DNA from 2 places in the Neoasaia chiangmaiensis genome. Region 1 is predicted to be linked to the other one. Evidence: predicted binding sites of a transcription regulator. Region 1 holds the regulator's gene; the other holds the start of a gene.
The links. Region 1 encodes HrcA, which represses chaperone genes, less so after heat shock. Its sites were predicted from a motif close to GTTNGCACTCNCNNNNNGNGAGTGCNAAC; they were not measured.

Region 1 (12,313 bases):
TTAATGAAAATCAGATGATACTTCGTAATATTAAAACAGTATGGGGAAAAAGTCATCTTGTGCAGTCACTACCTATAATGGAGGATCACTTTGATGTTATATTTGTGCCTTTTGCCGAAAAAGTACATCTGGATCACGATCGGCATTGGGGAATTTTTTCAAAAAATGGTACGTTAATTGATGCTTCGGCGTATTGTCGTGGTCCTGATCGACGTCTTGTATGTGATAATGGAATGACAGAACTAAAGATCGATGACATTCCGTATGCGCCAGAGGATCACTATATTTATGGCGGACAGGTAATAAATCATTTCGGTCATTTTATAATTACTTCATTAGCAAGATTGTGGTGCTTGGAATATACAAATATTACTTCGCCAGTAATTTTCCATAGTCATGGACCAATCAGCAATTGGTTTGATATTGATTATCGCATGCAACTTTGGAATGCAGTTGGTATAAACCAGAGCAAGCTGGCGACCTTCGATAGACCAGTAAGAATTAAACATATCACAATTCCTCGACCATCATTTGAAGAGCAAAATTATGTTCATAGAGTATATGGGCAAATGTGTCGAAGTATCGGTGATATATTGGTGAAGGGCGCAACGGTAAATAATATTGACCGCCCCGTTTATCTGAGTAAGCATCTTATGGGAGGAGGAGTTACAAAAATTGGAAATGAAAATGAGATCATTGATGTTTTCAGGCGAGCCAATGTAGATATTGTGGCTCCAGAAACTCTTTCTCTTAGTGATCAGATAAAATTATTTCGAGAGAGGCGCGTTGTAATTGGAACATCGTCATCAGCTTTTCATGTGAGCGCCTTCTCGGGGCGAGAAAATGACATTTTTTGCATTCTTCCTAACGATCTGCTCAATAGCAATTTCCTCCTTGTCGATAAAATAGCGAAAAATAACAGTAGATATTTTTTTCCTACGACCGGAACTCAGCAATTCGAGAATAGGAATGGCTTCAATTCCTACAGTGTAATTGAGAATCCAAAAATGGTAGCTGAAGAAATTCTATCTATAATATAATAGGATATAAAATGAGTCTTTATGAAGCCTTTAAGAATGTGTCCATAGGCGAGATAGAAAAGAACGCACAGTATTTTTCTATTTACGAAAGGTACCTTCACAAATATAAAAATAATCCGTGTAGATTATTTCTCATAATAGATGGCGATCATTCCTTAGCTCAAGCCGAAATGTGGAGGAAATATTTAGGAGGGTTTTCAATCATTGTGTGCATCACAGAATCTGACTATAATGGCAATCAAATTTTTTGTCGAGAAGGTAATATTGATGACAAGCATTTTAGAGAGAATTTATTCTTAGAATTTGGTTGTCCTGATATAGTAATAGATGATGGATCTCATATGCCGAATGACACAATAAAAAACTTCGAAATATTTTCTAAAACTTTATCACACAATGGTTTATATTTCGTAGAGGACGTTTATACATCGTATTGGAGAAACTATGAAGGGGGTTTGCTGAGAGAAAATACATTCATTGAATATACTAAATCTCTTATTGATGAACTCCATGCGTGTCACACAGGTCAAGATATTCCTCCAAATGCGTTCAGTGAAAAATTCTGTGGCATTCATATTTATGATGGCTTAATAGTTTTTGAGAGTGGTAAGTATTTTGACAGAAGAAGTATAAAAAATATTTCTTAGAGTGCGTCCATTGAACTATGAATCGTGGGGGATGACGAAGAGCGTGGGTTGTGATTCACCCTTTCTGTTGAGGGAGAGGGCGATGTCTTGGGCATATGGTGACGATCTGCGGGTGCGTGTTCTGGCGGCGGGAGCGTCCGGCCTTTCGGCCCGGGCGGCTGCGGCGCGGTTCAATGTCGGGATCGCTACCGCGATCCGGTGGCTGCGGCGAGAGCGCGAGACGGGCGAGCGGACGGCGCGCCGTCAGGGCAAACCGCGCGGCTCCCGTCTGGATGTCCACGCGGCCTTCATCTTCGGGCTGATTGAAGCACGCCGGGATATCACGCGGGTGGAGATGGCGGCGCGGTTGCACGAGGCGCATGCGGTCGAGATCGGGCGCAGCATGCTCAGCCGGTGGCTGCGTCAGCGCGGCTGGACGTTCAAAAAAAGACCGCCCATGCACTGGAGCAGGAACGTCCCGACGTCCTGAAACGGCGCGAGGACTGGTTTGACGCGCAGCCCGATCTCGACCCGGAGCGGCTGGTCTTCATCGACGAGACCAGCCTGTCGACGAAGATGGCCAGGCTGCGGGGACGCGCCTTGCGCGGCGAACGATGCCGCTCGGGCGTGCCTCACGGGCACTGGAAAACGACGACCTTCACCGGGGCGCTGCGCACCACGGGCCTGACAGCACCCTTTGTGCATGACGGGGCGATGAACGGTGCCGTGTTCCAGACCTATGTCGAGCGCGTGCTCGTGCCGGCCCTGCGACCGGGCGACATCGTCATCCTCGACAACCTGCCCGCCCACCGGATGCCGGGCGCCCGTCGGGCCGTCGAACAGGCAGGAGCATCGATGGTGTTCCTGCCGCCCTACAGCCCGGACTTCAATCCGATCGAGAGGGCGTTCTCCAAACTCAAATCCCTTTTGCGCAGCAGGGCGGAACGAACCGTCACGGCACTCTGGAATGCCGTCGGAGACGTGCTTCAGGCCTTCACACCAGACGAATGCACCAATTTCTTCAAAGCAGCAGGATATGAACCGGATTAACGTGGAACGGCTCTAGGCGACACACTCCGCAAGGAACCGCTCCAGCGCCCGGCCACGATGACTGATGGCGTTTTTCTCCGGGCCGCTCATCTCCGCGAATGAGCGCGTCTCGCCTTCCGGTACGAAAATCGGATCGTAGCCATGACCATGCTCACCGCGCGGCGGCCAGACGGCGTGGCCGTCGCAACGGCCCTCGACCGTATGCGTCGTGCCATCGGGCCAGGCGAGGCAAAGCACGGCAACGAATGCCGCGCGCCGGTCGGGGTCGGTGCCGATCTCGACATTCACCCGCGCCATGGCGGCATCGAAATCCCGTTCCGGGCCGCCCCATCGTGCGGAATAGACGCCGGGGCGGCCATCCAGCGCGGCAACGCAGAAGCCGGAATCATCCGCCAGTGCCGGCAGGCCGGTCGCCCTTGCCGCCGCCAGCGCCTTGATCGCGGCGTTGCCTTCGAAACTGTCCGCGGTCTCGTCGGGTTCCGGCAGGTTCATGTCCGCGGCGGATACGACTGTGATGCCGCTCTCCTTCAGCAGCGCGGCGAATTCGGCCAGCTTTCCCTTGTTATGGCTGGCAAGGACGATACGCGCGCCACGCGCCAGACGACGATCGGACTTCATGACAGGCCCTCCAGAGCCTGACGTTGTGCCACGAAAAGCGCGGCAGTACCGCATCGCGCCAGACGCAGCAGTTCGGTGAACGCCGTCTCGGAGAAGGGGGCGGTTTCCGCCGTGCCCTGAATTTCGACGATGCCGCCTTCGGCCGTCAGAACGAAATTGGCGTCCGCCTGCGCACTGCTGTCCTCGATGTAGTCCAGATCCAGTACCGCCCCGGCGGCCGTCAGACCGCAGGAAATCGCCGCAATCTGCGCTATCAAGGGAGATCGTTTCAGCTTGCCGGCCTTCTGCTGCTTGTCGAGCGCCGCCGCGAGCGCCACCCATGCGCCGGTGATCGAGGCGCAGCGCGTGCCGCCATCGGCGTTCAGGACATCGCAATCCAGCGTGATCGTCATTTCACCCAAAGCCTTCAGATCGACAGCAGCACGCAGCGCCCGGGCGATCAGGCGCTGGATCTCGTGCGTGCGACCGGACTGCCTGCCCTTCGCGGCTTCCCGATTGCCGCGCGCATGTGTGGCACGGGGCAGCATGCCATATTCCGCCGTGATCCAGCCCTGTCCCTTGCCCCGCAGGAAGGGCGGCACGCGGTACTCGATCGACGCCGTGCACAGCACCTCCGTCCCGCCCATCCGGATCAGCGCGGAACCCTCGGCATGGCGTGCGTAGCCGAGTTCGATGCTGACGGCGCGGTTTTCATCGGCGGCACGGCCGGAAGGGCGGGTCATGGAAGGTCCTTGTCGGTTCGTCAGGTGTGGCACGCTTAACGCCACGCGTCCGGAACCGCCAGTCCAGTCGAGGAACGAGCGGGACAGTTCGTGGATTGGAATCGGCCTGCCATATCCGAAGCGATCAACCCAGATTCGATTCACCGCGTTCGAGAATTTCGATGGTATCGCCGGGTGCGATTCGGCCCGGCGTTTCGATGGTGGCGTTCTGCGCGAACATCACGCCGCCATGTCCGCGACGGAAGCTGGCCAGCGCGGCCAGCGGCTGCTTCCTGTCACGGATTTCGCCCGTTTCCTGATCGACCGAGGTGATGCCGCAGCGCGCGCAGGGGCTGACGACGCGCAGGATCGCCTCGCCGATGCGGATGCGTCGCCAGCCGTCCTCCTCCCATGCCTCGGCATCCTCCGCCACGATGTTAGGGCGGAAGCGTGTCATCGGCAGCTTTTCGTCCAGCCGGGTGTTGAGGTCGTCGAGCGACGCCACATTGGCGATCAGGATCGGGTATTCGTCCGCGAAGGAAACCGGGTTCGCCTGACCGCCGACATCGCGGATACGCGCGGCTTCCGGCGTGTCCATGTAGGCCAGGCGGGCGGGGCGTCCCAGCGCCGCGCTCAGCCATTCTCCGGCCCGCTGGCTGGCCTCGCGTGCTTCCATCCAGTCGCCCCAGACGCGCACGTGGCGCCGATGGGCATGGTCGTTGGGTCGTCGCACCACGCAATCCGCCATGTCACGGCGGGAGAGCGTCAGGCCGAGGGCGGTGGGGGTCGGCGTGATTAACGCCATGGCGCTGCATTCGCGCTGGGAGATGAAGTTGCCGTCCGGGTCGGTCACCAGCCAGCGCCGGTCGCCTTCCGGCCCCCAGGGGCGCAGGTCCAGATGGTCGGGAGAAATTCGGTGAAGGCTTTTGACGGGATAGATATGAACGGCCGCGACGCGTGGCATGAAAACTCTCTCGACGAAGGCGGATGAAGCGGGAAGAGCAGGGATGAACGCATCGGCGCGCAAGACGATCCGGCGCGCGTCTCGTTTAAGGCAGGATTGCCGCCTATATTATCGTGTAACAGTCGCAATGCCACCGTCGCGGGAGCAACCACGCCATGATCGATCTCAACGGCCTTTCGCACGGACTGGATTCGCGCGCCGCCGCCATCCTTCGCGAGATCGTGGAGCAGTATGTGGAGACGGGCGAACCCGTCGGCAGCCGGACCCTGTCGCAGCGGCTGACACCCATCCTCTCGCCAGCCACCATCCGAAACGTCATGGCGGATCTGACGCAGGCCGGCCTCCTGTTCAGCCCGCACGTCTCAGCCGGGCGTCTGCCGACCGAGAAAGGCGTTCGCCTGTTCGTGGACGGGTTGTTGCAGTTCGGTGGCCTTAGCGAGGATGACCGCCAGCAGATCGCCCGGCGGCTCGAACCGCGCGGGCGCTCCGTGCAGGACATGCTGGGCGAGGCATCCGCCATGCTCTCCGGCCTCTCCGCCGCGGCCGGGCTGGTGCTGGCGCCCAAGAACGATGCGGCCCTGAAGCATATCGAATTCGTGGCGCTCGGCCCGTCGCGCGTTCTGGTCATCCTCGTCGGCGCGAACGGGCAGGTGGAGAACCGCGTGATCGAGACGCCGCCGGGCGTGCCGCCTTCCGCCCTGGTGGAGGCGGGCAATTACCTCAATGCCCGTCTGGGGGACCTGACGCTGGCCGCCTTGCGCACCCGCGTTTCCGAGGAGATGCAGGCCGACCGTCACGAACTGGATGCGCTGGCCGCCAACGTCATCGAAAGCGGTCTGGCGACATGGGACGAAAGCCACGGCACGCTATTCCTGCGCGGTCAGGGGAACCTGCTGACCGACATCACGGAGATCGAACGGCTGACCACGATCCAGATGCTGTTCGAGCGGCTGGAAACACAGGAGACGATGCTCCGCCTGTTGCAACTGGCGCAGGATTCGGAAGGCGTGCGGATCTATATCGGTGCGGAGAGCGGCCTGTTCGGCATGTCCGGCGTCTCCATGGTGGTCGCGCCCGCGCGTAACGAGGCGCAGCGCATCGTCGGTGCGATCGGGGTGATCGGCCCGACGCGCCTGAATTATGGGCGCATCGTGCCGGTCGTGGATTATACGGCGCAGGTGATCGGTCGCCTGCTGGGCTGAGTGCCGACTGGCCCTGTCATGTGAATTTGTCGCCGATCGCCCGGGCGATGGTCTCCGCGTGCGTCTCCAGCGCGAAATGCCCGGTGTCGAGCAGCCGGACGGTGGCATCCGGCAGGTCGCGACGGTAGGCTTCCGCACCGGGGGGCAGGAAGAACGGATCGTTCCGTCCCCAGATCGCCAGAAACGGCGGGCGGTGCACCCGGAAATAGTTCTGGAAATCGGGGTAGAGTGCCACGTTGCTGGCGTAATCGAGCATGAGGTCGAGCTGGATCTCATCCGCGCCCGGACGCGCCATGAAGGCGGCATCGAGCGTGTATCCGTCCGGCGAGACGGTCGCGATATCGTGGACGCCATGTTCATATTGCCAGCGAATGGCATCCGGCGTCAGGAACGTGCGTAGCGCCTGGCGGTTGGCGTCGTTCGGATCGCGCCAGTAGCGTGCAATGGGATCCCAGCCATCGCTCAGGCCTTCCTCATAGGCGTTGCCATTCTGCGAGACGATGCCGGTGATCCGCTCGGGATGACGCAACGCCATGCGCAGGCCGGTCGGCGCACCGTAATCGAAGATATAGAGCCCGAAACGCTGGAGGCCGATGATCTCCGTGAAGCGTGAGACGACGCGTGCCAGATTGTCGAACGTGTAGCTGAACTGCGCGCGCGGCGGCATGGCCGACAGGCCGAATCCCGGCAGGTCGGGCGCCACAAGGTGGAAGCGGTCCGCCAGCAGCGGGATCAGGTCGCGGAACATGTAGCTGCCGGTCGGGAAGCCATGCAGGAGCAGGAGCGTCGGTCTCGCGGCGTTACCCGCTTCGCGATAGAAGATGTCCAGCCCGTCCACGTCGACGGTTCGAAAGGTCTGATGCGCCATGATGTCGTCTCCATCGGTATGGAAACGCAGCCTGCGTCATGTCGCGTTCAGGCATAATCCGGTATTTCCGGAAAGCATTCCACCATAATATGGAAGAGTGAATGGATCGTCTCGATGCCATGAAGATGCTGGTGACAGTCGTGGATGCCGGCAGTCTCTCCGCCGCCGGGCGCGGGCTCAACGTGCCGTTGACGACGTTGAGCCGGAAGATCTCGGCGCTGGAGGCGCGCCTTGGCACGCATCTGTTGCTGCGCAGCACCCGCAGGCTCGCCCTGACGGATGCCGGGATCGCCTACGTCGCGGCGGCACGGCGTATTCTGGATGAGGTCGAGGAAGCCGAACGGGCCGCGGCCGGTGAGTTCACCCTGCCAAGAGGGGAGCTGGTGCTCACCGCGCCGGTCATGTTCGGGAGTTTGCATGTGCTGCCGGTCGTCGCGGATTTTCTGGCGGCGTTCCCTGATATCCGCGTTCGGCTGATCCTGGTCGATCACACGCTGGATCTGGTTGATGCGCATGTGGACATGGCGGTGCGGATCGGCGCGCTGCCTGACAGTTCCATGGTGGCGACACGCATCGGCCTGATGCGCGCGGTGGTGTGCGCCAGTCCCGCGCTGCTGGCCGATGGCGGCATGCCCGCGACCCCGGACGATCTGGCCGGACTCCCGTGCATCGGGCTGGACACGCCGCTGTCCTCATCGATCTGGCGTTTCCGCGGCAAGGGCCGGATGCGTGTAACGGACGTGCGCGTGACGCCCCGACTGTCCGTGACGACGACGGACGCCGTCGTGTCCGCCGCCATCAGGGGCATCGGGTTTGCGCAATTGCTGCATTATCAGGTGTCGCAGGCCGTCCGCGACGGTGCCCTGCGCATCGTTCTGGAAGCCTTCGAACGATTGCCCGTGCCGATCAGCCTGCTGCATGTGCCACGCGGGCAGATGCCGCTGAAAATGCGTTGTTTTCTCGATTTCGCGACGCCGAGGCTACGGCAGCGGATGGCGCCGCCGCAGCCCATGCGGGACTAGCTGGCGAAGACCTTCGAGATCGCGGCCTGCGCCTCCTCCTGAATGGCTTTCAGATGCTCGGGGCTTTTGAAGCTTTCGGCGTAGATCTTGTAGACATCCTCCGTCCCGGACGGACGCGCGGCGAACCAGCCATTCTCGGTCGTCACCTTCAATCCGCCGATTGCCGCGCCGTTGCCCGGCGCCTTCGTCAGCTTGGCGGTGATCTTCTCGCCCGCCAGCTCCTCCAGCGGGAACTGTTCCGGCGCGAGCTTGCCGAGTTTGGCTTTCTGCTCCGCGTTGGCGGGCGCATCGATTCGCTCGTAATAGGGCGTGCCAAGTCTGGCGATGATGTCGTGATAATGCGCGCTCGGGTTCTTGCCGGTCCTGGCGGTGATCTCGGCGGCCAGCAGGCCGAGGATCAGGCCGTCCTTGTCCGTCGTCCAGACGGTGCCGTCGCGTCGCAGGAACGTCGCGCCCGCGCTTTCCTCGCCACCGAAGCCGAGGGAGCCGTCGATCAGTCCCGGCACGAACCATTTCAGCCCGACCGGCACTTCCACCAGTTTCCGGCCCATATCGGCCGTCACGCGGTCGATCAGTCCCGAACTCACCAGAGTCTTGCCCACGCCCAGATCGGCTTTCCATTCCGGGCGGTTGCGGAAGAGGTAGGAGACGGCGACGGCCAGATAATGATTGGGGTTCAACAGGCCATCCGGCTGCGCCACGATGCCATGGCGATCGGCATCCGTATCGTTGGCGAAGGCGACGTCGAACTGCTCGCCCATCCTGATGAGCCGCGCCATCGCGTAGGGGGAGGAGCAGTCCATGCGGATCTGGCCGTCCCAGTCCGCCGTCATAAAGCTGAACGTCGGGTCGACCTCGTCGCTCACCACCGTGGCGTTCAGGCCGTAGCGTTCGATGATGGCCGGCCAGTAACCCACCGCCGCGCCGCCCAGCGGATCGATGCCGATCTTCACCTTCGCATCGCGGATGGCCGCCATGTCGATGACCGATTCGAGATCGTCCACATAGGGGGTGACGAAGTCGTAGCCCTGAATGCTCGATACCTGCTTCGCTTCCTCATAGGGCAGGCGCCGGACGTCCTTCAGGCCATTGGCGAGGAAGTCGTTGGCCATGTCCTGCACCGCCTTGGTGATGGCGGTATCGGCCGGGCCGCCGTTCGGCGGATTGTACTTGAAGCCGCCATCGGTCGGCGGATTGTGGGACGGCGTTACCACCACGCCATCGGCCAGGCCGGCGGTGCGCCCCTTGTTATAGGTCAGGATCGCATGGGAGATGACCGGGGTGGGGGTGTAGCCGCCCTTGTCGTCGATGCGGACCTCGATCCCATGCGCCGCGAAGACCTCGATGGCGGATTTCTGCGCCGGTTCGGACAGGGCATGCGAATCGATACCGATGAACAACGGGCCGTCGATGCCTTCCGCCTTGCGGTGCCGCGCGATGGCCTCGCAGATGGCAAGGATATGGTCCTCGTTGAAGCTGGTATGCAGCGACGAACCGCGATGGCCGGACGTGCCGAAGGATACGCGCTGTCCTGCGACGGATGCGTCCGGCTTGCGGTCGTAATACGCGGCGATCAGCGCCGGGATGTCCGCCAGTTGCGACCGATCGAGCGTTTTGCCGGCATGAGGGCTGACATGGGCCATGGGTTCGGGGTTCCTTGGTAGTCTCAACGAGAGTGTCGAACTGCAACGCGGCATCGCGTCATGAGATCAACAGAACATCGTCTTCGCCGTGACGTCCAGTGCAGGGGCGGCCATGGATGACTTCGAATCCAGTCGAACGACATGCGCCGCCATCGCGTTAAGGCCGTCGAAACCATCCAGGAGACGGCAACATGTCCACACCTGACGCCAGAAAATCAGGCACGTTCAAAATCGGCGGCGATCTCGAGGTCGTGCGGCTGGGTTTCGGCGCGATGCGCATCACCGGCAAGGGAGTATGGGGCGAGCCGCCCGACCGCGCGAAAGCCATCGCCACGCTCAAACGCACGCGGGAGCTGGGCATCGACCTGATCGACACGGCGGATTCTTACGGTCCGTTCGTGTCCGAGGATCTGATCCGCGAGGCATTGTCCCCCTACGATAACCTCGTCATTGCCACGAAGGGCGGTCTGACCCGCCATGGCCCCGATATCTGGCGGCCGGTCGGCAATCCGGATTATCTGCGGCAATGCGTGCTGATGTCCCTGCGCCGCCTTGGCATCAAGCGGATCGATCTGTGGCAGCTTCATCGCGTCGGCCCCGATTGTCCGGCGGAAAAGCAGTTCGAGGCGATCGCCAGGATGCAGCAGGAAGGGCTGATCCGCCATGTCGGTCTCTCCGAAGTCGATATCCCGACGATCGAGAAGGCCAGTCAGTTCTTCAAGGTGACGACGACGCAGAACCGCTTCAATCTGGTCGATCGCAAATCCGAGGACGTGCTGGACTATTGCACCAAAAACGGCATCGGCTTCATCCCCTGGGCGCCGCTGGCGGCGGGCGACCTTGCCAGACCGGGCACCGATCTGGACAAGATCGCCAGGGACCGCAACGCCGATCCGGGACAGATCGCACTCGCATGGCTGCTGAAGCGCTCGCCCGTCATCCTGCCGATCCCCGGCACGGGCAGTGCCGATCATCTGGAGGAGAATGTTCGCGCCGTCGATATCGAGCTTTCGGACGACGAGATGAAAACGCTCGACACGCAGGGCCGCGACGCCTGGAAGAAAAGCCAGTAGTCGTCCGCAATGTCCATGACGCGCGAACCAGCGCGTCATGCCCGGATATTGACATAAAAGGAGGAGGCGACGAACGGCCCGCGCGATGCTAGAGGTCGAGGCATGATCCGCTCTTCGTCTCTTGCTTCCTCGGCGCTCGTCTCCGTCGGTGTCGGCCCTGCCATGTGGCGGCGGGAAATTTTCGGTGCCGGTCGCGGTGGGCGCGGCAACCCGCCGCGGCCGGGCGGTCGCCGGGCGGCCCCGCCCAACGGCGACCCGCCACGGGGACCGAGGTTCCGGCGCGTGCGTCAGGCGCTCGCGATCGTCGCGGCCATCGGTATTCTGGGCGTTACCGGCGCCGGGCTGTTCGTCTGGCATCAATACGAGGAGATGGCGGCCTCCCTGCCGAGCGTGGACAGCCTGCGCCATTACCAGCCGCCGACCGTCAGCCGCATCTATACCGGCGATGACAGGCTGATGGCCGAACTGGCGGCGGAGCGGCGCATCTACGTGCCGATCACGGCCATCCCCAATCGGGTGAAGAACGCTTTCATCGCGGCGGAGGATCAGCATTTCTACACGCATGGCGGCGTCGATCCGCTGGCCATCGTGCGCGCGGAGATCACCAACCTCAACCGTCCGGAAGGGCGTCGGCCGATCGGCGCATCGACGATCACCCAGCAGGTCGCGCGCAACATGGTGCTCGACAACAACTCGCTGACCATGCAGCGCAAGATACAGGAAGCGCTGCTGGCGGTGCGGATCGAGCAGACGCTGCCGAAGGACAAGATCCTCGAAATCTATCTGAACGGCATCTATCTGGGCGAAGGCGCCTATGGCGTCGCCGCGGCGGCGCAGACCTACTTCAACAAGCATCTCGACCAGCTGACCAACGCTGAGGCCGCCTTCCTGGGCGCGCTGCCCAAATCGCCCAGTAACTACAATCCCTATCGCCACCCGGATGCCGCAACGCGCCATCGCAACTGGGTTCTGGGGCGCATGGCGGAGATCGGCGCGATCAGCCGCGCGGATGCGGATGCCGGGCAGCAGGAACCGCTGATCCCGCATGGCGCGCCACGTTTCGGGCCGCTGCCGAATTCCGAATGGTTCGGCTCGGAGGTTCGGCGACAGCTCGTCGCGCAATACGGTGAGGACCGCGCCATGCAGGGCGGTCTGGACGTGCATACGAGTCTCGATCCCGATCTGCAGAACAACGCCACGCAGATCCTGCGCGACGGGTTGATGACGTACGATCACAGCCATGGCGGCTGGCGCGGCGCCGTCACGCGCATCACGCTCTCCAGCAAGGCGAGCGAGGACGAATGGGTCGCGGCGCTGAAAGCCGTGAAACCGCCGCCGGGCATGCTGGACCGCTGGCGGCTGGCGGTCACGCTGTCCTCCGCGACCGGCCGTGTCGGCTGGATCGAGGATGGTGCGCCGCATACCGCGACCCTGGCGGGCAAGGATCAGGCGTGGATGCACGTCTATCGTTCGTCCCATGTCGGCGACGTGGTGATGATCGAGCCG
Region 2 (12,313 bases), 960 kb from region 1:
GTCGACGCCGCGGTTGCGCGGGCAGAGGAATTGCTGGGACCGGTGGCGTTGTTGTTCAACAATGCCGGCTACCAGGGCGCTTTCACGCCGATTCAGGATTATTCGCCGGAGGATTTCGCCAAGGTCATCCAGATCGATCTGATTGGCGCCTTTCATGTGCTTCGCGCCGTGTCTGCACGCATGGTCGCCCATGGTTTCGGGCGTATCGTCAACACGGCCAGCATGGCCGGCTTGCAGGGGCCGCCGAACATGGGGGCCTATGCCGCCGCCAAGTTCGGTATCGTGGGCCTGACGCAGACGGCCTCCAAGGATCTTGCGCCGCACAATATCCGTGTGAACGGCATTGCACCCGCCTTGATGGGACCGGGCTTTATGTGGGACCGGCAGGTCGAGCTTCAGGCGAAGGCAGGAACCCAGTACTTCTCCTCCGACCCTGAGGAAGTGAGCAAGGCGATGATCGGCAGCGTGCCGATGCGCCGCCTTGGTGACATTTCCGAAATACCGGGGGTGGTTTCGTTCCTGATGGGCGAGGATTCCAGCTATATGACCGGTGTCACCTTGCCAATCTCGGGCGGTATCCTGTAGGCATCGTTCTTTCTGACTTGCCGTTGGAGATAGGGTGGCAGGGTTCCCTCGACGTCAGTTGATAATGCCGTCATATCGAGTCCCTTACATAAATCCGTGGCATGCCGGAATTTTATGGGCAGCGTTCGTTTCGACTACCGCCTTCCTTCCGGTACGCAGCTCCTTCGCACAATCCGGGATTTCCCTCGCACCGCTGACGATGTCAGCGAAGGCGCAGGATAATGAAGACATACGGATCGTTCCTGCTCGGGAAAAAACGTTGCATGGCACCATATCGGCCATGGGGACCGTCTCGGCCAATATGAGCCGGTCGATCACGTTGCGCCCGGCGGGCGAGGGCAAGGTGTTGCAGGTCCTGGTGACGCCCGGCGAGCATGTTCATACCGGCCAACACCTGCTGGATTATGTCGATCACGCGTTGCATGTGGTCCAGCTTCAATACGCTCAGGCGCAAGCCGCACTTGCGGCCGCGAAGGCGTCCAGTCTGGAGGCAGAGATCGCCTATCGACGCGGTCGCCTGCTGGACGGCACGTCCGTCCCGACCGGTGAAGTGCAGCGGCGGCGTGCCGTAGCGGAAGAAGCAAGGCAGACGATCATCGCCCGGCAAGCGGATGTCGGGACGATCGAGCATCGATTTCAGGAAGAATTCAATTCCGTTACGGAAAGGATCGACCGGGACGAGGTGTCCAGTCTGATCTCGCCCGTGGATGGCGTCGTGCAATCGATCCACACGGCTGTCGCCAATGACATCAAGCCGGGCGATCCGCTGCTGAGCGTGGTCGATCTCTCCAGCGTCTGGGTCGTGGCGCAGGTGCTCCCACAGGACGCCGGCATGCTGGCGATCGGCGGGCGTGTCGTCGTGCGGCCCGCCGGACATGAGGATGCCAAGCCGCTGATCGTGTCGATTGCGACGATTGATGGCGAGGCTGATCCCGCTACGGGTCTTGTGCGGGTCGTGGCGATTGTCGATCATGCGACAGGAAATTTGCGGCCGGGGGAGATGCTCGACGCGACGCTCCAGACGACATCGGAGGCGTCTGGTGTCGTCGTGCCGCGCGCAGCGGTGCAGCGTGTCGGTGGGCAGAGCATCGTCTATGTTCGCATTGCGTCGGACAGGTTCCAGCCGCATGTCGTGCAGACCGGCCTTGGCGATGACACGGATGTTCTCGTCCAAGGTGACGTGCATCCGGGCGACCCGATTGTGACTGTGGGCAGCTTCGCGCTTAAATCCATGGCGTTGATGGCGGACATGCATGCCGATTGACATGTCCGGTTTCTGGCATGGTGTGCAGCGTCGCCGAATTCCGATCTTCCTTGCAGTCGTCGCTTTTTCAATTGGATCGCTGTTTCTGATTTCGGGTTTGCCGGTCGAACCTGTCCCCGACATTTCGCCGAAACAGGTTTTCGTTTCGGTCACGGCCCCCGGTCTGGCAACAGAAGAAGTGGAGAAACAACTCAGTTTCCCGCTTGAGACGGCGATGACAGGCATTCCCGGCATCGTGGACCTTCGTTCGGTTTCCCGAACCGGGGTTTCCGTCGTCTATATTCAGTTCGACGACAGCACCGATATTCTGCTCGACCGTGAGCGTGTCGCCCAGCGGTTGACGCAGGCGCGCGATGCGATCGCGATCCCCAATCTCTCGATCGCGATGGGGCCGCTGGCGACCGGCATGGGCGAGATCATGCAGATCCAGATTGTCGGCGGCGGTTACGACGACATGGCGCTCAACCGCATCATGACATGGACCGTCGCGCCGCAACTGCGTCTCGTGCCGGGTGTCGTGGCGGTCAATGTCAATGGTGGGGCCGAGGAAACCTATCAGGTCACGCTCGACCCGGCACGGATGCGTGCATTCGATGTCTCCGTCAGTGCTGTCGATCAGGCAGTCGACGAAAATAATGCGTCTGCTGGCGGCGGCTGGATCAGGCAGCAGGATGAGCAGAATATCGTGGTCGGGCGGGCGCGCGTGCAAAGCCTGGCGGATTTTGGGGCGATTCCGGTCAGGATGGGCGTCAACGGGCAGGTTGTGCGATTGCGCGATCTGGGCGTTGTTTCCCTTGCGCCACGCACGCGGCTCGGCGCGGTCACGCGGGATGGGCGGGGCGAGATCGTCAATGGCGTGGTGCTGATGGAAAGCGGCGCAAGTTCGAACGCTGTTCTGTCACATATCGACGCGGCGTTGCCGTCGATCCGGCAATCGCTGCCGCCCGGGGTCAAACTCATCCCGCTCTATCGTCGGTCCGACCTGACGGATCGCACGATCGACACGGTGAAGGAGAATCTCGTCACCGGCGCCGGACTGGTTTTTCTGGTCCTGATCGCTATTATCGGTAACTGGCGGGCTGCGATGGTGATTGTGTCCGTCATTCCGTTCTCTCTGCTGGCCGCGATGGCCGGAATGCGGGTTTTCGGGATATCCGCCAATCTGCTCAGCCTCGGCGCGATCGACTTCGGGATGATCGTCGATGGCTCGCTGGTCATCGTCGAGCATTTTCTGGCACATCGCGATCCGGAAATGCGTGTTGAGAATCAGGCCGTCGCGACACTGCGTGCGGTCATGCGGCCGGTCTGCTTTGCCGTCAGCGTCATCATTCTCGTCTATATGCCTATCCTGACATTGCAGAGCGTCGAAGGGAAAATGTTCAGGCCGATGGCCCAGACCATCATCATGGCGCTGGTCGTATCCCTGTTTTACGCGGTGATCTGCGTACCGGTCCTGGTGTCATGGGCGTTGCGCGACGCTCCAGTCGACCGGGAAACGCGGATCGTCGGCTTTCTCCGTCGCTATTACGAGCCGGCCCTGCGATGGAGCGAGGCGCACGGCGTGTTCCTGGCGGTCATAACCGTTCTCGTCTTCGGATCTTCTGTCGTGCTGGCGATGCGACTGGGGGGTGAATTCGTCCCGACGCTCGAAGAAGGCTCGCTATTGGTGACGTCCACGCGTCTGCCCAGCGCATCGTTGCCGACGGTGCTGCATTCCGTGATGCGCGAAGAGCAGATTCTCAGACGTTTTCCCGAAGTGCGCATTGTGATGAGCAATACCGGGACATCGGCCATTCCAACCGATCCGATGGGAACCAGCGAGACGGACACGTTTGTTTTTCTCAAGCCGCGTTCGACATGGCGAACAGCGTCCACACAGCAGGAGCTGCTGGAGAAAATGGACGTTGCGTTACGCAATGAATTGCCCGATGCGCAATATTCATGGACGCAGCCTATCGAAATGCGGATGGACGATCTGCTTTCGGGCGTGCGCTCGACTGTTGCCCTCTCCATCTATGGCGATGATCTGACGACGCTCACGCATCTGGCGAATGATGCCATCGCGGCGATCAACGATGTACCGGGTGCGGTCGATGTTGCGGTTGCGGGCGGTGGGGGGACGATCCCGTTCCTCCAGATCGACGCTGACCGTGACGCGGCTGCCCGGCTCGGCGTCGCTATTCCCGATATCCTGAACGTCACCGAGGCGATTGGAGGCCATATCGGCAAACCGATCGTCGTTAACAACGCCATCGTTCCGACTCAGGTGCGCTGGCCTGTGCAGGCCGTCTCCAGTCCGGATCGTATCGGGCGATTATGGGTGCGCCGTGTTGACGGGCGCGGCATGGTGCCGTTGTCGACAGTCGCCCACATTCATGTCGTCGATTTGCCGCCGAGGATCGACCGGGACGGGATCAGACGTCGGGTGATCGTCCAGGCCAATGTCCGGGGAAGGGATACGAGTTCATTCGTTCGAGCAGCCCAGGCGGCTGTCAAGCAAAAGCTTGAGCTGCCAGCAGGGTATCGTGTGGCGTGGGCAGGGCAGTTCAGGAACCTCCAGACAGCCATGCATCGTCTTGAGGTCGTCTTGCCCGTCACTTTGGCGCTTATTTTTGTTCTGCTCGTGATCGGGCTGGAATCGTTTGGCGCCGCGCTGCTGGTGTTCTGCAACCTGCCTGTCGCGGCCAGTGGAGGCGTTGTCGCGCTGACCCTGCGTGCGTTACCGTTCAGCATTGCTGCAAGTATCGGGTTTATCGCGCTGTTCGGCGTTGCGATCCTGAACGGTGTCGTATTGCTGAGCCAGATACAGGATTTGCGCCGTCAGGGCGAAGATGCCGCCAAGGCAGCCTTCGATGCAGCCAGAAGCCGGTTTCGTCCGGTCATGGGAACGGCGCTCGTGGCGAGCCTTGGTTTTTTCCCGATGGCATTCTCGGGCAGTGCGGGCGCGGAAGTCGAGCGCCCGCTGGCGACGGTTGTGATCGGCGGGCTTGTCTCATCGACGTTATTGACGCTTCTCGTTCTTCCGTCGCTCTACGCCATGCTGTTCAGGACGCGGCGAGGCGCCTAGGACGCGTTACGCTCGTTCTTGGCTTCGGGAAAATGGGCATGATCGCCCTGATCGGTCTGCCGCTCGGGAAATTCGCCGAGATTTTCCTGAATTTCGGCGTTTTCGACCTGAATGTCAGCACGATCCGGCGGCGGCAGGTCATTGACCGAAATCTCGCCGGCGTGAGGGTGCTCCTCCATGCCGATGATTTCCGAAGCCTGCTCGTGGTAAGCCGTAGCACCGCAATCGGGCTTGCCGTCGGCGGTCCAGAGCTCATTGGCCTTGGCGCGGATTTTCGCGTCGCGCTCGGGGCTGGGAGCGAGGGGATTGGCAACCATATCGATAACTCTTTCATCGTGATGGATGAATCTCGGCGTTACGCCAGCTTCAGAGATGACTCTTGAAGAAAGCCATCGTGCGCTCATGCGCCAGATCGCGGGCCGCCTGATTGAAGCTCGGCCGATCGGGGCAGCCGAAGCCATGGCCGGCGTCGTCATAGACGTAGATTTCCACATCGGGCTGATCGGCGCGGATTTTTTGCACGTCCGTGTGGGGGATGTGGTCGTCCTCTCCACCGAAGTGCAGCTGCACGGGGCAATGCGGCTTTTCGTGGCTGACCTGCGCGATGCCGCCGCCATACCAGGCGACCGACGCGGCAAATTCTCGCGTCCGTGTTGCCGCGATCCAGGCGACGAAGCCGCCCCAGCAGAAACCCTGAATGCCGACTTTCTCATGGCCATGCTTGTTCAGCGCATGCGCACAGGCCGTGACGTCGGCGAGCAGATCTTCCGGCTGGATTTTCGCGCGCAAGGCCAGACCTTTTTGCATTCCGGCCTGATCGTAGGGCAGGACGACGTCGCGTTCCGCCCGATCGAACAGGGCAGGCGCGATCACGTGATAGCCATGATGGCTTGCCAACTCGTCGCAGACGGACTTGATGTGGTCTGCCAGGCCGAAGATTTCCTGAACGATGACGACCGCGTGCTTACTGTCGGGGTTCCCGGCCTCGTAGGCCGCGAAATGGTGGGTATCGGCGGCTGTCAGGGAGATCATGCGTCCCATGAAGGAAGGCTCCATGTTCTGTTTCATCAAAAGCGTGTCGCAGTAGGGAACGTCTTATGGGTGAGATCGTCAATCTGCGTCGTGAACGTAAACGTGCGATCCGCCGGATGGATGCCGCGCAGGCGCAGACCAATCGCGCGTTATCCGGGCGGACGAAGGCGGAGCGCCTGCGGGACGAAGCCGCAGCCGAGCGTGTGGCGTCCCGGCTGGAGATGACGCGGCTGAATCCGGAGCGGGAAAAAGAATAATTGTCATGGTCGCACATCTTGACGTTGGGCGGTGGCGGTCCTACCTCCGTTGGCACTCTCGGTAGGGGAGTGCTAACGCGCTGCGGCTAAGCGGGCGCATACCGGCGGCGTCGCTTTCGATAAGGGCGCGGCCTCAATTTGTGGAGCGATCCATTATGACGAATTTTCGGCCTTTGCACGACCGTGTCGTGGTCCGTCGCCTGAATGGCGAAGAGAAGACCGCGGGCGGCATCATCATTCCGGACACCGCCAAGGAAAAGCCGATGGAAGGCGAAGTCATCTCCGTCGGCGCGGGTGCTCGCAATGAGCAGGGTCAGATCGTGGCGCTGGACGTCAAGGCAGGCGACCGCGTGCTGTTCGGCAAGTGGTCCGGCACCGAGGTGAAGATCAATGGCGAAGAGCTGCTGATCATGAAGGAAAGCGACATCATGGGCGTGATCGGCTGAACAAGCCCGCCCATCATCGCAACTGAACCTCAAACGGAGTTATTCAAATGGCTGCCAAAGATGTAAAATTCGGTGCCGATGCTCGCCAGCGCATGCTGCGCGGCGTCGACATCCTGGCCGACGCGGTCAAGGTGACGCTGGGTCCGAAGGGCCGTAACGTCGTTCTCGACAAGAGCTTCGGCGCACCGCGCATCACCAAGGACGGTGTGTCGGTCGCCAAGGAAATCGAACTGGCTGACAAGTTCGAGAACATGGGCGCCCAGATGGTGCGCGAAGTGGCCTCGAAGACCAACGACATTGCCGGTGACGGCACCACGACGGCGACGGTGCTGGCGCAGGCCATCATCCGCGAAGGTGCCAAGGCGGTTGCTGCCGGCATGAACCCGATGGACCTCAAGCGCGGTATCGACAAGGCCGTTGCGGTGGTCGTCGAGGAACTCAAGAAGAACACCAAGAAGATCACCACGCCGGGCGAAACGGCTCAGGTTGGCACGATCTCCGCGAACGGCGAGCATGAAATCGGCAAGATGATCGCCGACGCCATGCAGAAGGTCGGCACGGAAGGCGTGATTACGGTCGAGGAAGCCAAGGGCCTCCACACCGAGCTCGACGTCGTCGAGGGCATGCAGTTCGATCGCGGCTACATCTCGCCGTATTTCGTGACGAATGCCGAAAAGATGACGGCCGATCTGGATAACCCCTACATCCTGATCCATGAAAAGAAGCTGTCCTCGCTGCAGCCGATGCTGCCGCTGCTGGAAAGCGTCGTGCAGTCCGGTCGTCCGCTGATGATCCTGGCCGAAGACGTCGATGGCGAAGCGCTGGCGACGCTGGTCGTCAACAAGCTGCGTGGCGGCCTGAAGATTGCAGCCGTGAAGGCGCCGGGCTTCGGCGATCGTCGCAAGGCGATGCTGGAAGATATCGCGATCCTGACCGGTGGCCAGGTGATTAGCGAAGACATCGGCATCAAGCTCGAGACCGTGACGCTCGACATGCTCGGTCGCGCCAAGAAGGTGCATATCGAGAAAGAGAACACCACGATCGTCGAGGGCGCAGGCCAGACGGACGATATCAAGGGCCGTTGCAGCCAGATCCGTGCGCAGATCGAGGAAACCACCTCGGACTACGACCGCGAGAAGTTGCAGGAGCGTTTGGCGAAGCTCGCCGGTGGCGTGGCCGTCATCCGCGTCGGTGGCAGCACCGAAGTCGAGGTGAAGGAGCGCAAGGACCGCGTGGACGATGCGCTGCATGCAACGCGCGCAGCCGTCGAGGAAGGCATCGTTCCTGGTGGCGGCACCGCGCTGGCACGTGCTTCCACGGCGTTCGGTCACCTTGAGTTCCACAACGACGACCAGCGCGTCGGCGCGGACATCATCCGCAAGGCCCTGCAGGCGCCGCTGCGCCAGATCGCCTTCAATGCGGGTGAAGACGGTGCGGTCATCGCCGGCAAGGTTCTGGAGATCAACGAGTACAACCAGGGCTTCGACGCCCAGACGGGTGAGTACAAGGATCTGGTCGTGGCCGGTATCATCGATCCGACCAAGGTTGTCCGGACGGCACTTCAGGACGCGGCATCGGTGGCCGGCCTGTTGATTACGACGGAAGCCATGGTTGCCGAGAAGCCCGAGAAGAAGGCTGCTCCGGCCGGTGGCCCGGGTGGCATGGGCGGCATGGGCGACATGGATTTCTGATCCAGATCGCACGAACCGCTCTTTCGGTCCGCAGGAAAGCCGCTCCGTCGCAAGACGGGGCGGTTTTTTTGTGAATTTGGCTAAAAACGATCTTTTGTCGTTGTATCGGCTTCGGGTGTCGTATCTTATCGTAACGATCAGGTATCAATCAGGGAGATGGACATGACCGGACGTTTCGAGACAGCATGGTGGTTTCGCCGATCGTTACTGGCATTGCTGGCGGGTCTGGGCGTCTCGATGGGGCCGGCGGTCGCGGCGGGGGACGACCATGTCGTGGTCGGTGACAGGCTTCCCGAATTCTCGGTGCCGGAACTCGGTGGCGGTAATTTCTCGACCGTGGCGACCAGGGGCAAGGTCGTCGTCGTCAACTTCTGGGCGACATGGTGCGGTCCATGCCAGATGGAAATGCCACATATTCAACAGGATATTTGGCAAAAGTATAAGGACAGGCCCGATTTTGCCTTCGTGGCGATCGCCAGGGAGCAGGATGCAGCGAAGGTCGGTCCGTTCCACCAGAAACATCCCGATTACACATTTCCATTGGGGCTGGATGCGGATCGGCATGTCTATGCCCAATTCGCGACGCGGGGCATTCCACGGACCTATGTTGTCGACCAGACCGGCAAGGTCGTTTTTCGGGTGGAAGGGTATACGCCGGAGGATTTCAGCCAGTTGGTCAAGGCCATCGATACGGCGCTAACGGCGAAAGCCGGGTAGGGCGGCTAGAAGCCGGGCGGTGCGTGCCACTTGCCGCGTGCCTGCTCGAAGGCATAGCCCAGCCGGAGCAGGGTGCCTTCGGACCAGGCCGTTCCGATAAAGGAAAGTCCGATCGGCAGACCCTTTACCTGACCCATCGGAACGGTCAGGTGGGGGTAGCCCGCAATCGCCGCCAATGATCCGGCGCCCGTGCCATCACCGGGACGATCGCCGTTAACCAGATCGTTGGACCAGGCAGGGCCGATCGTGGGTGCAATCAGGGCTTCCAGATTGTCACGATGCAAGAGGGCGTCGATCCCGCCGGGGCCGGCGATCTGGCGTGCCTGATTCCGAGCGTCGAGATAATGCGCATCGGAACGGGGCGGTGCGACTAAGGCGCGCTCGAAAAGTTCCTGCTGGAACCAGGGCATTTCCTGTTCGGCATGATCGCGGTTGAAGACAACAAGATCTGCAAGTGTGCGGGTTTTAACACGCGGCGGCGTATGCGCGAGATAGGCGTTCACGCTGTCGCGAAATTCGCTCAACATGGCCGCCATCTCAAGCGCGTCGAGATTTTTGCGGTCGAAGGCCGGAATATCGATAAGAATGGCGCCCTGCGCCCGCAGTGTCGCGAGCGTCCTGTCGAAAAGGGCATGGACGGCCGGGTCCGTGCCCGAGGCAAAACGCAGCACGCCGATCCGGGCACCACGCAGGCCGTTCGATTGCAGAACCTGCGTATAATCCGTTCGATGACGATCGGCATCGTGTGTGGCTGGATCCGCCGGATCGCTTCCGGCCATGACGCTCAGCAGCAGCGCGGCGTCCCGCACATCGCGCGTCATGGGGCCTGCGGTATCCTGCGCTGGAGAGATCGGGACGATGCCGGTGCGTGAAACGAGCCCGACCGTCGGCTTCAGGCCGACAATCCCGTTCGTGGCGGCCGGGCATGTAATCGAACCATCGGTTTCGGTGCCGATGGCAGCGCCAGCGAAGCCGGCAGCCACGGCCACGGCACTTCCCGCGCTGGAACCGCAGGCCGAGCGGGTCGTATCCCATGGATTGAGCGTCAGGCCGCCGACAGCGCTCCAGCCGCTGCTGGCGTGATCCGAACGGAAATTGGCCCATTCGGAGAGATTGGTTTTTCCCAGGACCACGGCGCCGCCGCTTCTGAGGCGATCGACCACGACGGCGTCACGACCGGCGAGATTGGCGGCCAGGGCCAGCGAGCCGGCCGTGGTCGGCAGAAAGTCCCGGGTGTCGATATTGTCCTTGATCAGGATCGGAAGGCCATAGAGTGGCGCGGCGAGAGAGGCGGAAGCAGCCTCGCTTTCAGCCTGACGGTTCAGGCCGAGAATGGCATGAAGATTCGGGTCGTGCCGGTGAATCTGCGCGGCATAGAGTGCGAGCAGGGCTTCCGGCGTCAGGCTGCCTGCGCGGACCCGGGCGATCTGCTCGGACGCCGTGTCTTCCGCTACTGGTGCGGTGATGTGCGCCGCCTTTGCCGGGGTGCGATGCCGCATCGTGGGGTTTGGCGCGGCGCTTGCCGTGGTGGTGGCAAGGGCGGACCCGATCAGTAACCATTGCCACGCTGTCATGCGTTGTTTTCTCCGGATTGCAGGAAAGCGGCGATGTCCCGTACCGCTTCGTCAAAGGGCAGGCGCCGGACGTCGACGCCTTCGGGGAAAGCCGAAAAGAGGCGGGTCGGCATGCGCCGGTCGAGCATGACGAAAACGCCACGATCCGTGGCTTTGCGAATGAGGCGCCCGAATGCCTGCCGTAATTTCATGCGTGTGAGGCGATCATCGTATTCGTTCGGTGCGCCATGTGACAGATGCAGGCGGCGCTCCCGATGCAGGATGTCCGGGCGGGGCCACGGGGTGCGCTCGAACACGACCATGCGCAGGGCGTTGCCCGGAACGTCCACGCCATCCCGCATGGCATCCGTGCCGAGCAGGCATGAATCGATTTCGGTCTTGAAGACATCCACCAGCGTGGCGTTGTCCATGGCGTCCACATGCTGTGCATAAAGAGGCAGGCCGGCCATTTCGAGCGGTTCGGCGATGCGCTTGTGCACGGCGCGCAGGCGCGCGATAGCCGTGAACAATCCCAGGGCGCCCCCATTGGCGGCAAGGAACAGGGTGCGATAGGCAGCGGCGAGGGCGTCGATGTCGTCACGCGGCAGGTCCGAGACGACATAGGCGCGGGTCTGTCGTGCGTAATCGAACGGACTCATCAGCGCGGCGCGAAGCGCGGGCGCCGGAAAATGCGTGGCACCCAGACGGGCCTCCGCAGCATCCCAGGCCGTTTCCTGATCGTCGCCCGTCGCGTTGTCGGTCTGGTCGCGCAATGTCGCTGACGTAACCAGAATGCCATGGGCCGGCGCCTGCATGACGGACGCGAAGGGCACTGTCGGATCGAGCCAGTGGCGATGCAGGCCGACATCCCGTTCGGCGTTTGCGCGCGGGCCGCGTCCCGCGATGGCTTCCGTGCGGATGAAGTCGACGTGAACGGGTGTGGTGCCCGGCTCTGGCGGTGTGCGCGTGGCATCGAGCATTGAAATCCAACCGTGGACACGGCTGATGGCCCGCCGCTGCAAGGTGCGGATTGTGGCTTCCAGCCGACCGCGCGTGGCGGCGTCCAGCGTTTCCGTTTCCTCGGTCAATTGGGCCTTCAGGCGTTTGACCAGAATTTCCAATGGCTCGCTCAGGCGGACCAGCGCGCGGGACAGGGCCTCGGCGCTTTCGGCGACGGCAGGTTCGACGGGATGCAGTTCGCATTCGGCGTCGCCCTGGGCTTTCTTGGCAGCCTGTCTCGCCCGCGCCTGTTGGTCCAGCGCGCGCAGGAAAATTTCCGAGGGATTGGCGATCGTGTCCGGCACATGTTCGCGGACTGCGTTTTCGGGTTCGTGAAGGCGTGCCAGCCAGCCGGGAGCGGGAAGCGCGCGTGCGGCTTGCAGCACGGCGTCCAGTGGGGTTTCCAGCGAGGGCACGCCGGCGACCAGATCTTCCAGTCGTCGGCGCAATCCGCGCGCGCGTGAACGGCTGCCTTCCGCGCCCAGCAGCCAGCGCCGCAGTTCGGCGGCTTCCACGCCGGAGAAGGTTATGGCGAACGCGCTGTCGGCGGCGTCTGGAAGATGGTGGCCTTCGTCGAATACATAGCGCGTGGGTGTGCTGTCCTCTTCCGGGACATCATCCTGCCCCAGCGCATTCCAGGCCGCCTGCGACATGACCAGCGCATGGTTGGCGACGACGAGGTCCGCGTCGCGCGCGCGGCGG

Region 2: the regulator HrcA is predicted to act here: its motif matches at 6,254-6,282, upstream of groES (co-chaperone GroES).

What each region holds. Positions count from the first base shown of each region.
Region 1 is NZ_CP014691.1:1,680,796-1,693,108, reverse strand. It holds gene A0U93_RS07945 (glycosyltransferase family 61 protein) at 15-1,040, shown strand; gene A0U93_RS16165 (hypothetical protein) at 1,052-1,687, shown strand; one part of gene A0U93_RS07940 (IS630 family transposase) at 1,770-2,109, shown strand; one part of gene A0U93_RS07940 (IS630 family transposase) at 2,109-2,716, shown strand; gene rdgB (RdgB/HAM1 family non-canonical purine NTP pyrophosphatase) at 2,729-3,334, opposite strand; gene rph (ribonuclease PH) at 3,331-4,056, opposite strand; gene A0U93_RS07925 (MOSC domain-containing protein) at 4,181-4,999, opposite strand; gene hrcA (heat-inducible transcriptional repressor HrcA) at 5,155-6,201, shown strand; gene A0U93_RS07915 (alpha/beta fold hydrolase) at 6,218-7,069, opposite strand; gene A0U93_RS07910 (LysR family transcriptional regulator) at 7,171-8,091, shown strand; gene pgm (phosphoglucomutase (alpha-D-glucose-1,6-bisphosphate-dependent)) at 8,088-9,734, opposite strand; gene A0U93_RS07900 (aldo/keto reductase) at 9,926-10,807, shown strand; gene A0U93_RS07895 (penicillin-binding protein 1A) at 10,970-12,313, shown strand, end outside.
Region 2 is NZ_CP014691.1:719,986-732,298, reverse strand. It holds gene A0U93_RS03480 (SDR family NAD(P)-dependent oxidoreductase) at 1-585, shown strand, start outside; gene A0U93_RS03475 (efflux RND transporter periplasmic adaptor subunit) at 650-1,849, shown strand; gene A0U93_RS03470 (efflux RND transporter permease subunit) at 1,839-4,916, shown strand; gene A0U93_RS03465 (hypothetical protein) at 4,913-5,233, opposite strand; gene A0U93_RS03460 (dienelactone hydrolase family protein) at 5,283-5,972, opposite strand; gene A0U93_RS03455 (DUF4169 family protein) at 6,014-6,205, shown strand; gene groES (co-chaperone GroES) at 6,361-6,651, shown strand; gene groL (chaperonin GroEL) at 6,699-8,342, shown strand; gene A0U93_RS03440 (TlpA family protein disulfide reductase) at 8,505-9,059, shown strand; gene A0U93_RS03435 (amidase) at 9,065-10,633, opposite strand; gene A0U93_RS03430 (ATP-dependent DNA helicase) at 10,630-12,313, opposite strand, start outside.